Regions from separate parts of the Rhizobium sp. OAE497 genome, predicted to be linked through region 1. Evidence: riboswitches for the same ligand, from Rfam matches in the RefSeq annotation. Region 1 holds a riboswitch; each other region holds the start of a gene.

Evidence for each region. A riboswitch is a leader RNA that binds a small molecule or an ion and turns the genes downstream of it on or off. The one in region 1 is predicted to bind cobalamin.
Region 2: linked by a shared signal. The riboswitch ahead of bluB (5,6-dimethylbenzimidazole synthase) and the one ahead of cobU (bifunctional adenosylcobinamide kinase/adenosylcobinamide-phosphate guanylyltransferase) in region 1 are both predicted to bind cobalamin.
Region 3: linked by a shared signal. The riboswitch ahead of nrdH (glutaredoxin-like protein NrdH) and the one ahead of cobU (bifunctional adenosylcobinamide kinase/adenosylcobinamide-phosphate guanylyltransferase) in region 1 are both predicted to bind cobalamin.

Annotation. Positions count from the first base shown of each region.
Region 1 is NZ_JBEPOA010000001.1:2,168,524-2,172,730, forward strand. Features, by position in the region: gene cobN (cobaltochelatase subunit CobN) at 1-92, opposite strand, end outside; gene cobW (cobalamin biosynthesis protein CobW) at 96-1,145, opposite strand; gene cobU (bifunctional adenosylcobinamide kinase/adenosylcobinamide-phosphate guanylyltransferase) at 1,150-1,662, opposite strand; cobalamin riboswitch at 1,957-2,349, opposite strand; gene ABIE40_RS11170 (chloride channel protein) at 2,572-4,207, shown strand, end outside.
Region 2 is NZ_JBEPOA010000001.1:2,020,623-2,024,829, reverse strand. Features, by position in the region: gene ABIE40_RS10475 (NAD+ synthase) at 1-116, shown strand, start outside; gene ABIE40_RS10470 (NYN domain-containing protein) at 201-914, shown strand; gene ABIE40_RS10465 (TolB family protein) at 945-1,775, shown strand; cobalamin riboswitch at 1,794-1,975, shown strand; gene bluB (5,6-dimethylbenzimidazole synthase) at 2,019-2,702, shown strand; gene ABIE40_RS10455 (DUF2865 domain-containing protein) at 2,736-3,833, opposite strand; gene ABIE40_RS10450 (NADP-dependent malic enzyme) at 3,960-4,207, opposite strand, start outside.
Region 3 is NZ_JBEPOA010000002.1:676,268-680,474, reverse strand. Features, by position in the region: gene nrdE (class 1b ribonucleoside-diphosphate reductase subunit alpha) at 1-1,082, opposite strand, end outside; gene nrdI (class Ib ribonucleoside-diphosphate reductase assembly flavoprotein NrdI) at 1,052-1,462, opposite strand; gene nrdH (glutaredoxin-like protein NrdH) at 1,475-1,696, opposite strand; cobalamin riboswitch at 1,950-2,173, opposite strand; gene ABIE40_RS22645 (response regulator) at 2,366-3,034, opposite strand; gene ABIE40_RS22640 (sensor histidine kinase) at 3,189-4,207, opposite strand, start outside.

The DNA of each region.
Region 1 (4,207 bases):
GAAAGGAACAGGATATCGCCGGGTGACTGGCCGAGATCGATCGCCTCGTCACCGTCGCTGATCGTTCCTTTCTGGGCGAGGAGCAGATGCATGGATCAGACCAGCGCCTCGATTGCCTTGCGCACGGCAGCTTCATCCATATCGTGCAGGCCGATGACGACGAGGCGCGTGCCGCGGGTTTCACTCGGCGCCCAGGCACGGTCGAAATACTGGTCGATGCGGCTGCCGACAGCCTGGATCTGCAGGCGCATCGGCTTGCCGGAGACATCGGCAAAGCCCTTCAGGCGCAGCACGTCATGCTCTGAAATCACGCCCTTCAGCTTCTCGATGAACCCGGCGGGATCGGCAAGCGTGCCGAGCTCGACGACGAAGCTGTCGAACTCGTCGTGGTCATGCGGCGTGCCATCTTCATGCTCCAGCTCGTGATGGGACTTGCGGTTGGCGATATCCTCTTCCGTGCCGATGCCGAGGCCGAGCAGAACGCTTGCCGGGACATCGCCGTTCTTCGCTTCGATCAGCGCAGGCTTGCGAGAGATGCGCGAGGTCACTTCCTCGCGTACGCGGACGAGGCCTTCGCTGTCCAGCAGGTCGGTCTTGTTGAGAACGATCAGATCGGCGCAGGTCAGCTGATCCTCGAACAGTTCCTCGATCGGGCTTTCGTGATCGAGGGATTCGTCCTCGACGCGGCGCGCCTCGACGGCATCGTGGTCGTCGGCAAAACGCCCTGCAGCGACGGCGGCGCTATCGACAACGGTGATGACGCCGTCGACGGTGACTTCGCTGCGGATGTCCGGCCAGTTGAAGGCGGCGACCAGCGGCTGCGGCAGCGCCAGACCCGAGGTCTCGATGACGATGTGGTCGGGGCGCTGATCGCGCTCCAGAAGCTTGGTCATCGTCGGAATGAAATCGTCGGCGACGGTGCAGCAGATGCAGCCGTTGGTGAGCTCGATGATATCGTCCTCAGTGCAATTTTCAGCACCGCAACCCTTCAGCACGTCGCCATCGACGCCGAGATCGCCGAATTCGTTGATGATCAGCGCGATCTTCTTGCCGCCGGTATTGGAAAGCAGGTTGCGGATCATCGTCGTCTTGCCGGCCCCGAGGAAGCCGGTGATCACGGTTGCGGGGATTTTCTGCTGGTTCATTCGTTCAACCCTTCATCTTCAGCGGCAGACCTGCCGCGATAAAATACACGTCCGCGGCGCAGCCCGCGATCATCTGGTGCAGCCGCCCGGCATGGTCGCGAAAATCCCGCGCCATCCGGTTTTCGGGAACGATCCCGAGGCCGACTTCATTGGAAACAAGAACGAGCCGCGCCTTCGCCTTCGGCAGCCAGGCCGCGAGCGCGGCACTCTCCGCCGCCACATCGCGCTCGTCCATCATCAGATTGGTGACCCACAGTGTCAGGCAATCGACCAGGATCGCCCGCCCCGCGCCGTCGATCGCCGCCAGGCGCTCGGCAAGCTGCAGCGGCTCCTCATGGGTCTGCCACGACGGCCCGCGATCGGCCCGATGCTGCTCGATCCGCGCCCGCATCTCGTCATCCCATGCTCGCCCCGTCGCCAGGTAGTGACGTTCGAGACCGGTAGCGGTCATGAGATTTTCGGCGAAGCGGGACTTGCCGGACCGGGCGCCGCCGAGGATGAAAGTCGCATTGCTCATGCGAAGGCCACCGTGCTGGGGCACATATCTCTCGGTCTTCCCTCATTCCTGTGCCTGTCACGGGAATCCAGCCACGGCGCGTCTGCGCCGTGAATGAATCGCAGCAACAAGGAAATGAGTCTCCCGTGCCCAAGGATTTGGGCACGCTGGATTCCTGTGACATCCAGTGGGCGCAGCCCTAAGACCACAGGAGTGAGGAAAACCCTCTGAGGCGCCGCACATAGCGGCATGAAAATTCTCGTTTCAGCCATGACAACCTCCGTGCTGGCAGCGGGCGGGAATGCCCAAGGGGCTCTTCGCCCGGCACAGATGGCAGGTCTCCTGGCTCGCGGTTGTCGGCCCCGACAGGGACGGCCGAAAGGCCATCCCTGATCGTGCCAGCGGATCTTCCTCGCCTTCCCGGCTGCATTCTCGTGAAAAGGCGGACGATTCGTAGAATAAGAGGCGTCCTGCCCCGGCTGATCACGATGCATTTCCAGTGGCTTTTCCGGTGTCCGTCAGTCATTGCCCTGCTGCGGAATGCAGCGATCAGGCAGTGGTGCCGGTGCACCGGATGGAAGACCCTGACCGCTCTACAGTCGCGGGGTCGGCTGTGATGAAGGCGCCCGGTTTGGGTCCGCCCCGTCACATTCCCTTTTCATCCCGGGCAGCAACCGCCGCCCCGGAACCATCCGTAATTGAACGCATCGTTAGGCGTGCGGCCATGCGAAGTCAATCGATGCCGGGGCAATCCAAACAGCCCGCCCTTAACCCTACTGAGTCTACCAAACAGATAGTCTATTAAATTCATTGACTTAAGGCGACATTTCGTTTGCAACCGCCTCTCTTTTGCTGCAATTGCTCGCGAAATCATGCGGCGCAAAAAGCGCGCTTCCTTGATCCTGCATTCCATCGCCTAGTTCTCTCATCATGCTCACGAAAACCGACATCGGCCGCCTCGCGCGGCGCCATCTCAAATTCGATATGGCGCGGCTGCGCGCGCTGGCGCGCCAGAATGAAATGGGCATGGTTTTCGCGGGCGGCGCTGTCGGCATCATCGCCGGTTGCGCGGTGACCGGCATGAGCCTGATCTCGCGCGAAATGCACAGCCTGATCTTCGGCATCAGCGATGTCGATCGTCTCAGCTCGTCGGAGATCGACAACAAGCTGCTCCTGCTCTTGGCGCCGATCTGCGGCGGTCTGCTTCTCGGTCTGCTGCTGTTCATCCTCAGCAGAACGCGCAAGAAGCCGATGGTCGACCCGATCGAGGCGAACGCGCTGCATGGCGGCCGCCTGTCGCTGACCGATAGCGTGATCGTCGCCATCCAGAACCTGATTTCAAACGGCTTCGGCGCCTCCGTCGGCCTCGAGGCCGGCTATACGCAGCTTGCGGCCGGTCTTGCCTCCAAGCTCGGCCTGAAGCTGCAGCTGCGCCGCGCCGATCTGCGCGTCCTCGTCGGCTGCGGCGCGGCAGGTGCCATCGCCGCCGCTTTCAACGCGCCGCTGACCGGCGCCTTCTATGCCTTCGAGCTGATCATCGGCACCTACACGATCGTCTCGCTGACCCCCGTCGTCGTTTCCGCGCTGCTCTCGACACTGATCGCCCGCCTGCTTGCCGGCAGCGACTTTACCATCGATGTCGGCCAATTCGGCAGCGTCGTTCCGGCCGACTACGTTCCAGCGATCCTGCTCGGTGGTTGCTGCGCCGGTGCCGGCATTCTGATCATGCAGGGCGTCTCCTTCATCGAGGAACTGGCGCGCAAGAGCTCGGTGCCGACCTATGCCCGCCCAGCGCTCGGCGGCATCGTCGTCGGCCTGCTGGCGATGATTTCGCCGCAAGTGCTCTCGGCAGGCCATGGCGCCCTGCATCTCAACCTGTCGCATCAGGTGGCGATCCCGGCGCTGATCGGCATTCTGCTGTTGAAATCCTTCGCCTCCGCCGTATCGATCGGCTCCGGCTTCAGAGGCGGCCTGTTCTTCGCCTCGCTGTTCATGGGCGCCCTGCTCGGCAAGCTCTTCGCCTATTCGGCGCCGTTCTTTGCACATGCGTCACTGACACCGGAGGTCTATGCCGTCGTCGGCATGAGTTCGCTCGCAGTCGCCATCATCGGCGGACCGTTGACGATGACTTTCCTGGCGCTCGAGATCACCGGCGACTTCCCGATCACCGCGCTGGTGCTCGCCGCCGTCATCACCTCGTCGCTCGTCGTGCGCACCACCTTCGGCTACTCCTTCGCCACATGGCGCTTCCATCTGCGTGGTGAAAGCATCCGCAGCGCCCATGATGTCGGCTGGATCCGCAACCTGACGGTCGGCAAGCTGATGCGCGCCGACGTGAAGACCGCCAATGTCGCGACCTCCGTCGAGGAGTTCAAGAAGACCTTCCCGGCCGGTTCCACGCAGCGCGTCATCCTCGTCGATGATACCGGCAAATATGCCGGCCTCGTCCTTGTCCCCGAAATCCATTCCAATCCGATCGATACGGATGACGAGGGCAAGGGCCTGGAGAGCTTCATCCGCTACAAGAACGACTTCCTGCAGCCGCAGATGAACGCCAAGCAGGCCG
Region 2 (4,207 bases), 150 kb from region 1:
TCTATCTCGCCGAATACAAGCGCCGCCAGTCGGCGCCGGGCGTGAAGATCACCAAGAAGAATTTCGGCCGTGATCGCCGCTACCCGATTACCAACCGGTTTAGGGATCGCAGTTAGCGATCGTTAACCCGATCAACCGAAAGCTGCTGACTTCCGCATCTTCCCGCGTTTCTATCGTCAGAAATGCGGGAGGTCCTGATCGTGCGTGATACGAAAGTCGCCGTCTTCATCGATACCGAAAACCTGCCGGCGCGCTCGGCGGGCGAGATCATCGACATCGCATCCGGCTACGGGCGCCTTGTCGAGCGGCGCGCCTATGGCGATTTCACGCGGGAGGCTGCCCAGCCGTGGGTCGCGGCTGCCGGAAAGCATGCGCTCAGCCTGCAGACGGCGGTCAGCTCCCAGTCGGGCAAGAATGGTGCGGACATCCTGCTTGCCGTCGATGCGATGGAATATCTCGGCGCCTCGGCGATCGATCTTTTCTGCATCGCCAGCAGCGATCGCGACGTCGGCCATCTGGCGACGCGTATCAGGATGCGCGGCAAGCAGGCGATCGGGGTTGGCGCGCCGAATGCTTCCAGGCTGCTGCGCGAGTCGTTCGATGATTTCTTCGAGTTGCGTCTCGCAGAGGCGCCGGCAAGCCTTCCGGCACTGGCCAAGGTCGTGGCGCTGCAGCCATCACCGAGCATCCGGCCCTATATCGCGCAGGCGCTGCAGACGGCGAAGCTGAGGGAGGAAGGCTGGCTGGATATTGCTGAGCTCGGCACCTTGCTGCGGCAGGTCTATCCCGACTTCAAGGCACAGCATTTCGGCGCTCCGAACCTCAGTTCGCTTTTGAAGCGATGCGACTTTATCGAGACACAGATGCATGGCACAAACCGCATGCAAATCAGAATGAAGCGGAACGGCGGATAGCCGGACCGCCGCACAATGCGGGAGGCATGCATGCGCAGTTCGGTCGAGATCTACAATATCCGTACGGCCAAGAGCCGGGTGGTTTTCCAGACGGAGCAGCTGATCGAGGCACCGAACTTTTCGCCTGACGGGCGCTATCTGCTGCTGAACGGCGATGGGCTGCTCTATCGCTTGTCACCGGATGGTGAGGGTGGGCTGAGGCAGGTCGACACCGGCTTTGCCGCTGCTTGCAACAACGATCACGGCATTTCGCCCGATGGCCGGCACTATGTCATTTCGGACAAGACGGAATATGGCAAATCCTGCATCTACACGCTTTCGGCGGAAGGTGGGGCGCCGAAGCAGGTGACCACCAATCTTCCGTCCTACTGGCACGGCTGGTCGCCCGACGGCAAGGAATTGGCCTATTGCGGTATCCGCGACGACGTCTTCGACATCTACACGATAGCGGTCGATGGCGGCGCCGAGCGGCGGCTGACGCATGGGGAGGGGCGCAATGACGGGCCGGACTATTCCTTCGACGGGCAGTGGATCTATTTCAATTCCAGCCGCACCGGGCTGATGCAGATCTGGCGCATCCATCCTGACGGTACCGGGCTGGAGCAGGTGACCCACGACAATTACGGCAACTGGTTTGCCCATCCAGCACCTGCTAACGACAAGGTGCTGATCCTCTCCTACGATCCAGATGTCTTCGATCACCCGCGCGACCTGCATGTCAGGCTGCGGCTGATGGACATGGATGGCGGCAACCTGACGACGCTGTTCGAACTGTTCGGCGGGCAGGGCACGATCAATGTTCCCTGCTGGTCACCGGATGGTGATGAGTTTGCCTATGTGCGCTATTTCCCGGCCACTTGAAGCGCGCCGGTAAAACGGGCAAGAGGGTTTTCGTCAGGTGCCCGCCAGCGGCGGGAGAATCGGGAATCCGGTGTGAGACCGGAACGTGCCCAACGCTGTAAGGCTGACGCCTGCCGCATCGTGCCACTGGTTGACACCGGGAAGGCTGCGGCGGGCGGATGACGCCAAGTCAGAAGACCGGCCTGGCATCATAGACTGATCCCGCGCGGACGGCGGGTCGGTTGCGTTGTTGGGGATTTGACGATGCGACCCTTGAGCGGGGATGCGCTGCAGCGCGCATCCGCTTTTTCCGGTGACGAGCGCGATGCCGTCTACCGGGCGATCATGACCAGGCGCGACGTGCGCGACCAGTTTTTGCCGGATCCGGTACCCGAGGATGTGCTGATGCGGCTGCTTGCGGCCGCGCATCATGCGCCGTCGGTCGGCTTCATGCAGCCGTGGAATTTTATCGTCGTCGATGATGCGGCCGTGCGCCGGCGGGTATGGGAGGCGTTCGATCGCGCCAACCATGAGGCGGCCGGGATGTTCGATGGCGAGCGGCAGGCGACCTACCGGTCGCTGAAGCTCGAAGGCATCCTCAAGGCACCGCTCGGCCTCTGCATCACCTGCGATCCCTCGCGCAGCGGCGAGGTGGTGCTGGGGCGTACGCATAATCCGCGGATGGACAGCTATTCGACCGTCTGCGCCGTGCAGAACCTGTGGCTTGCGGCGAGGGCCGAAGGCGTCGGCGTCGGCTGGGTCAGCATCTTTCATGAAAGCGAGCTCAAGGAGATCCTCGGCGTGCCCGCGCATATCGAGATCGTTGCCTGGCTTTGCATCGGCTATGTCGACGAGCTCTACCGGGAGCCGGAACTCGCCGTCAAAGGCTGGCGGCAGCGGCTGCCGCTCGAGGAGCTGGTCTTCCGCGATGGCTGGGGCCGCCGCTAGGAACGGCAGACGTTCAGCGTATGCCGGCTGGTCTTAGTTCTGCTGTTGCTGCTGCGGCTGCGGGCCTGATGTTGCCGGGTTCTTCAGATCGATGCTGCCCTGGTCGCCTGCGAGGAATTGCGGGCCGACCTGGCGGACCTTGCTATTCTGCGGCTCATAGGGCCGGTCCGGGATCTGTGGCTGCGGTGCAGCCGGCGTTTGAGATGCCGTGGCTGCAGGCTTGGTGGTGATCGTCGTGATCGAGCCCTTCGGCGGCGGTTCGCTTACGGTCTGGTTCTTTCGCATTTGCTCGTAATAGGCGGTCAGATTGCAGCTGCAGGACGACTTTTCGCCGGGAGCGCGGTTCTTGTAGGCGAAGGCGTTCGGCATCGCGCTGTAGCGGGTGCCCGTGGCGGCCGAGATCATATTGGCCGCGTCGGTGTTCGAAACGTCCTGATAAAAGAGCTCGGTCTCGATGCCGGGGCACATTTTCGAGCAGGTCGAGGCATCGCGGCTGAAATCGATCGAGGTGGCGTTGGTGCTGATCGGGAAGAAGCCGCCGTCGCAGGTTCGCACGCACATGGTGCTGACATGCGACATCATCTCGCCGCGCGGCACGCCATATTGCGTGTTGCCTTCCTCGCCGTTGCCGAGCGGGATGAAGGTATCGCCGCGCATCGCCTGTTCTTCAGTGCTTGGCGCCGGCTCGTAGGCGCGCTCGTCCGGTTGATAGCCGGGATCGTCGTTGCAGCCGTTGTCGTCAAGGGCGGCCATCAGCTGGCGGCGTTCGTTGATATCGCTGCCGCCGGATTCGCGCAGCTGGTTGCGGCGGTCCTGGAGGTAGTGGATGTTGTCGATCATCCGTGCTTCGGATTCCTGCAGGTCGCTGCAGTAGCCGGCATTCTCGCCGCCGATGACGACCATGCTGTCGACGCTGCAGCCGTTGCTGCGCAGGTCGTTGCGCAGCTTGCGGAGCTCGAGGTTCTGCTCGGCTATCGCGCTCGCATATTGGCGGATTTCCGGGCCGTTGCCGATCACCTGCGGCAGGTCGGCAAGGCGGCCGCGCAGATCTTCGCAGATCGCGTTCGTCTGCGCTGCCGCTGGCGCGGCAGCCGCAAGGAAAAGGGCAAGGGTCAGGCTTCGGCGTTTCACGGTATCATCCCGCAGCATAGTCAAACCGGAAGCGGCAGGGCATTTGCCGCATCCATCCTGTCTAGCTGCCTTCCGTTAACAAGCTAACGAAGGAATTCTAACGCATTTTTCCGATCGACTGCAAATTCACGCCGGCTGCTGTGCTTCGACGACGGCGAGAGCCGCCATGTTGACGACGCCGCGCGAGGTGACCGAAGGCGCCAGGATATGAGCCGGGAGCGCCGTGCCGAGCAGGATCGGGCCGACATGCAGGCCGTCGGTCATCGACTTGACGACGCCGAGCGTGATGTTGGCCGCATCGAGGTTCGGGAAGACCAGGAGATTGGCTTCGCCGTGCAGCGTCGTGGATGGCATGACGCGCTTGCGGATCTCGT
Region 3 (4,207 bases), on a different contig from region 1:
TCGGCGATCACCTGGAAGAAGTCACGCGCCTTGATCTTCTTCTTGCGAATGCGGCTGTCGGCCACCATCTCGCGATACTTTTCGCTGACCGAAATCTCGGTGAAGGGCACGCCGTAGACGCGTTCCACGTCATAGGGCGAGAAGAGGTACATGTCCTCGTTGTTCTTGGCGAGTTCGAAGGTGATATCGGGGATGACGACGCCGAGCGACAGCGTCTTGATGCGGATCTTCTCGTCGGCATTCTCGCGCTTGGTGTCGAGGAAGCGCATGATGTCGGGGTGATGCGCATTCAGATAGACCGCACCGGCCCCTTGCCGAGCGCCGAGCTGGTTCGCATAAGAAAACGCATCTTCCAGGAGCTTCATCACCGGAATGATGCCCGACGACTGGTTCTCGATGTGCTTGATCGGCGCACCGGCCTCGCGGATATTGGTCAGCGACAGCGCCACGCCGCCGCCGCGCTTGGAAAGCTGCAGCGCCGAATTGATCGAACGGCCGATCGATTCCATATTGTCCTCGACCCGCATCAGGAAGCAGGAGACGAGCTCGCCGCGCTGCTTCTTGCCGGCATTGAGGAAAGTCGGCGTCGCCGGCTGGAAGCGGCCGGAAATGATCTCGTCGACCATGTCGCGGGCGAGCGCCTCGTTGCCCCGCGCCAGCGCCAGCGCCACCATGCAGATGCGGTCTTCGTAGCGCTCCAGATAGCGCTTCCCGTCGAAGGTCTTCAGCGTGTAGCTGGTGTAATATTTGAAGGCACCGAGGAAGGTCGGGAACCGGAATTTCTTGTCGTAGGCGTGATCGAAGAGATCGCGGACGAAATTGAACGAATACTGGTCCAGAACCTCCTGCTCGTAGTAGCCCTCGGTCACCAGATAGTCGAGCTTCTCCCGGAGGTTATGGAAGAAGACGGTGTTCTGGTTGACGTGCTGCAGGAAATACTGCTTGGCCGCCTGCCGGTCCTTGTCCAGCTGGATCTTTCCCTCGCCGTCATAGAGGTTCAGCATCGCGTTCAGCGCGTGATAATCCAGCGCGGCGTCAGCGGCCTGCGCCTTCAAGGGGCGCTCGAGAACTGCCGTGTCCAAAATCGTTCCAATCCGTGTTTGACATTGGCGACGTCGTCGGCCGTGCCGAGAAGCTCGAACCTGTAGAGGTACGGCACCTGGCATTTGCGCGAGATGATGTCGCCGGCAAGCCCGTAGGTCTCGCCGAAGTTGCTGTTGCCCGCAGCGATCACGCCGCGAAGGTTCGAACGGTTTGCCGCATCGTTCAAGAAACGGATCACCTGTTTGGGCACGGCCCCCTTGCCGCCCTCGCCGCTATAGGTTGGGACGACAAGCACATAGGGCGACCCTGCCTGCAGGGTCGCGCCTGTGATGGGGATGCGCTGCGCGGGAAGGCCGAGCTTCTCGACGAAACGATGGGTGTTCTCCGACCGGCTGGAAAAATAGACGATCTCGCCCATCGCTGCGGCCGATCAGGCGAGCGCGCTGATCATGTCGGGGCGGAAGCCGGCCCAATGCTGCTCGCCGGCGATGACGACGGGCACCTGGCGGTAGCCGAGGCCCTGCACCAGCTCGTAGGCAGCGCTATCGGTGGAAACGTCGATGATCGTGTAGTCGATGCCCTGGCGGTCGAGGGCGCGGGTGGTCGCGGTGCACTGGACGCAGGCGGGCTTGCTGTAGACGGTGATGCTCATTGGGAAAACCTCGTGACTGGAAGGCATGGGATATCGTTCGGACATCCGCCGATATCCGCGTTTGGGAAGACCGAAATGGAAGGCAGCCGTTACCGATTGCCGGGCGTCAGCAGCCCGTCATTCGCGCCGGTATGATCTGAAACTCAAAGACATAAGACTTCACCCCGAAGTGGCTCATGCAGGACACACCGGAGGAAGCGAAGAGCCGCATCATGCGCGCATCTCATCGCTCGCCAGCCGGACACCCCGCCCGTGGACGTTTTCGCTCAAGGCAGGTCTCCTGGCTTGCGGATCATCACATTCATCCCGGCCTTCCCGGGTCTTCATGACCCAGTGACCCGAAATGGGACAGATGCTCGCCGCTTACAGTTGCGGGGGCAGCTCCGGCATTGTCCCGCTTTGCAGCGGGTCTCACCGAATTCCCGTCTTAGCCCACGACCCCTACGAATCGTGAGAACCTCGAACACTAGATATAGTACGCGAGTCAAAATCAGCGTCAATAATTTGTTTGCCAACAGCACGGAGGAAAGTGGGGAAATCCAGCGAACATGGTGAATGGGGAGTAAACGCGGGGGTCAATGCCAGCCGCGTTTGCTCCCCTCTCACACTCTGCTACCGAAGAAAATTGGCCAGCCTGCCCTACTTCAGGAGCCGCGTTAGGCCATAGGCCTATGACAACATCTGTGGAGCGCTGGTCTCGACCGGCGCCTGCAGCTTCTGCGCCGCAAGCACGACTTCGACGCGGTTGCGGGCGTCGAGTTTCTGCATCAGCAGCGTCATGTAGTGCTTGACGGTCTTCTCGCTGATGTCGAGCATGCTGGCGATTTCGCGGTTGGTCTTGCCCTGCAGCAGGTAGGTGACGATCTGCTCCTCGCGGGCGCTGAGCCGCTTCTGCATCTGCGCCTTGCGGCGGATTTCAGCCGTCTTCATCGACAGGATGACCTTGGTGGCGAAGCCCGGCGTGATGAAAGTGCTGCCGTCATGGACGGTCTTGATCGCCTCGTAGAGATCGCGCGCCGTGCTGCCCTTGAGCACATAGCCGCAGACGCCGAGATTGAGAACCTGGATCGCCGTGTCGATATTGGCGGTCGCGGTGAAGACCACGACCTTGGTGCCTTCGTAATTCTTCTGGATCAGCTCAAGCGCCGCCAGCGTGTCGCCCGGCATGCTGAGATCGGTGACGAGGACATCGGGACGATGCTCCTCGACGATCTTCAGGGCGTCGATGGCATTCTCACCGCGCGCCGTGACCCGGAGGTCATCCTTAGCGGAGTAAAGATTAACCAGTCCATCCAGTAATATTGGATGATCATCTACGAACGCGACCGAGATAGACATGATGACGAATAACCCCCTCGTCTTTCTATCCAACAGCTCTAATGTAATCAGAGCAAAACATAAAGCTGGATTTTAATGCTTGGTTAACTTCATCGTATTTGTGTCTATTCCACATCTATGCTTATAGCTACCTATCAATTCGGCTAGTTCCGGCTCAATGGGCGGCGGCATCCGCCTGCTGCAGTTCCAGCGTCATTGTCAGCACCATCCCGCCATCCGGGCGCTTGCCGATGGTCAGCGACCCGCCGAAGCTTTCGATGCGCTGGCGAAGGCCGTAAAGCCCCATTCCCCCTTCGCGCGCCGCAAGCGGCAGCGTCCCCGGAGGCAGACCGTCATCCTCGACCGAAATCGAGATGACCGGCATGTCGATGCGACATCGGACACGCTGACCGTTGGCGCCGGCATGTCGGTAGGCATTGTTGAGCCCCTCCTGCACGAAGCGGTAGATGCAGGTCTTCAGCGCCGGGGGCAGATCGGCATTCGTGCCGCTTGAGGTGAATGCGACCTTGGTTCGCGTGCGCGCCTCGTGCTGCTTGATCGCTTCGGCCACCACATCCTTGGCCCAGAGATGCAGGATCTCCGGCAGGAGCAGCGACTTCGTCACCGTGCGCGTTTCGATGAGCGCTTCGCCCAGCGCCTTGTTCGTCGCGTCGAGAGCCCTGTCGCGTTCATCCTTGCGGGTCAGGTCCCGCAGCTCGTCGAGCTGCAGGATGGCGAGCGTCATCAGCTGAACGGGACCATCATGCAGATCGGCGCCGATGCGGCGGATGAAGGTCTCGTTCATGTTGGCGAGCTCCATCGAGGCGCGCCGCGCCGTATCGCGCAGCTCCATCAGCTCCTTGGAAGCCAGTTCCGCCTCCTCGGCGCGATGGCTCAGCGCATGGCGCTGGGTCTCAATCGTCCGGCTGCCGCGCCTGACGATCAGGAACAGGCCGAGCATGACAACGAAGGAAAACAGCGCCACGGTCGCCCAGGTGACGATCCGCAGCCGGGCGAGCTCGCCCATGAAGCTGTTCGGCTCCTCATGGATCTCGGCGACGCCGATGATGCGGCCGGAAGCCTGGTCGTGGAGCGGGCTGTAGATCTCCAGATATTCCGTATTGATGTTGCGGAACGTGTGCTCGGCGGCCTTGAGATCGGCATAGATAGCGACGATCTCGCCTTTCAATGCCC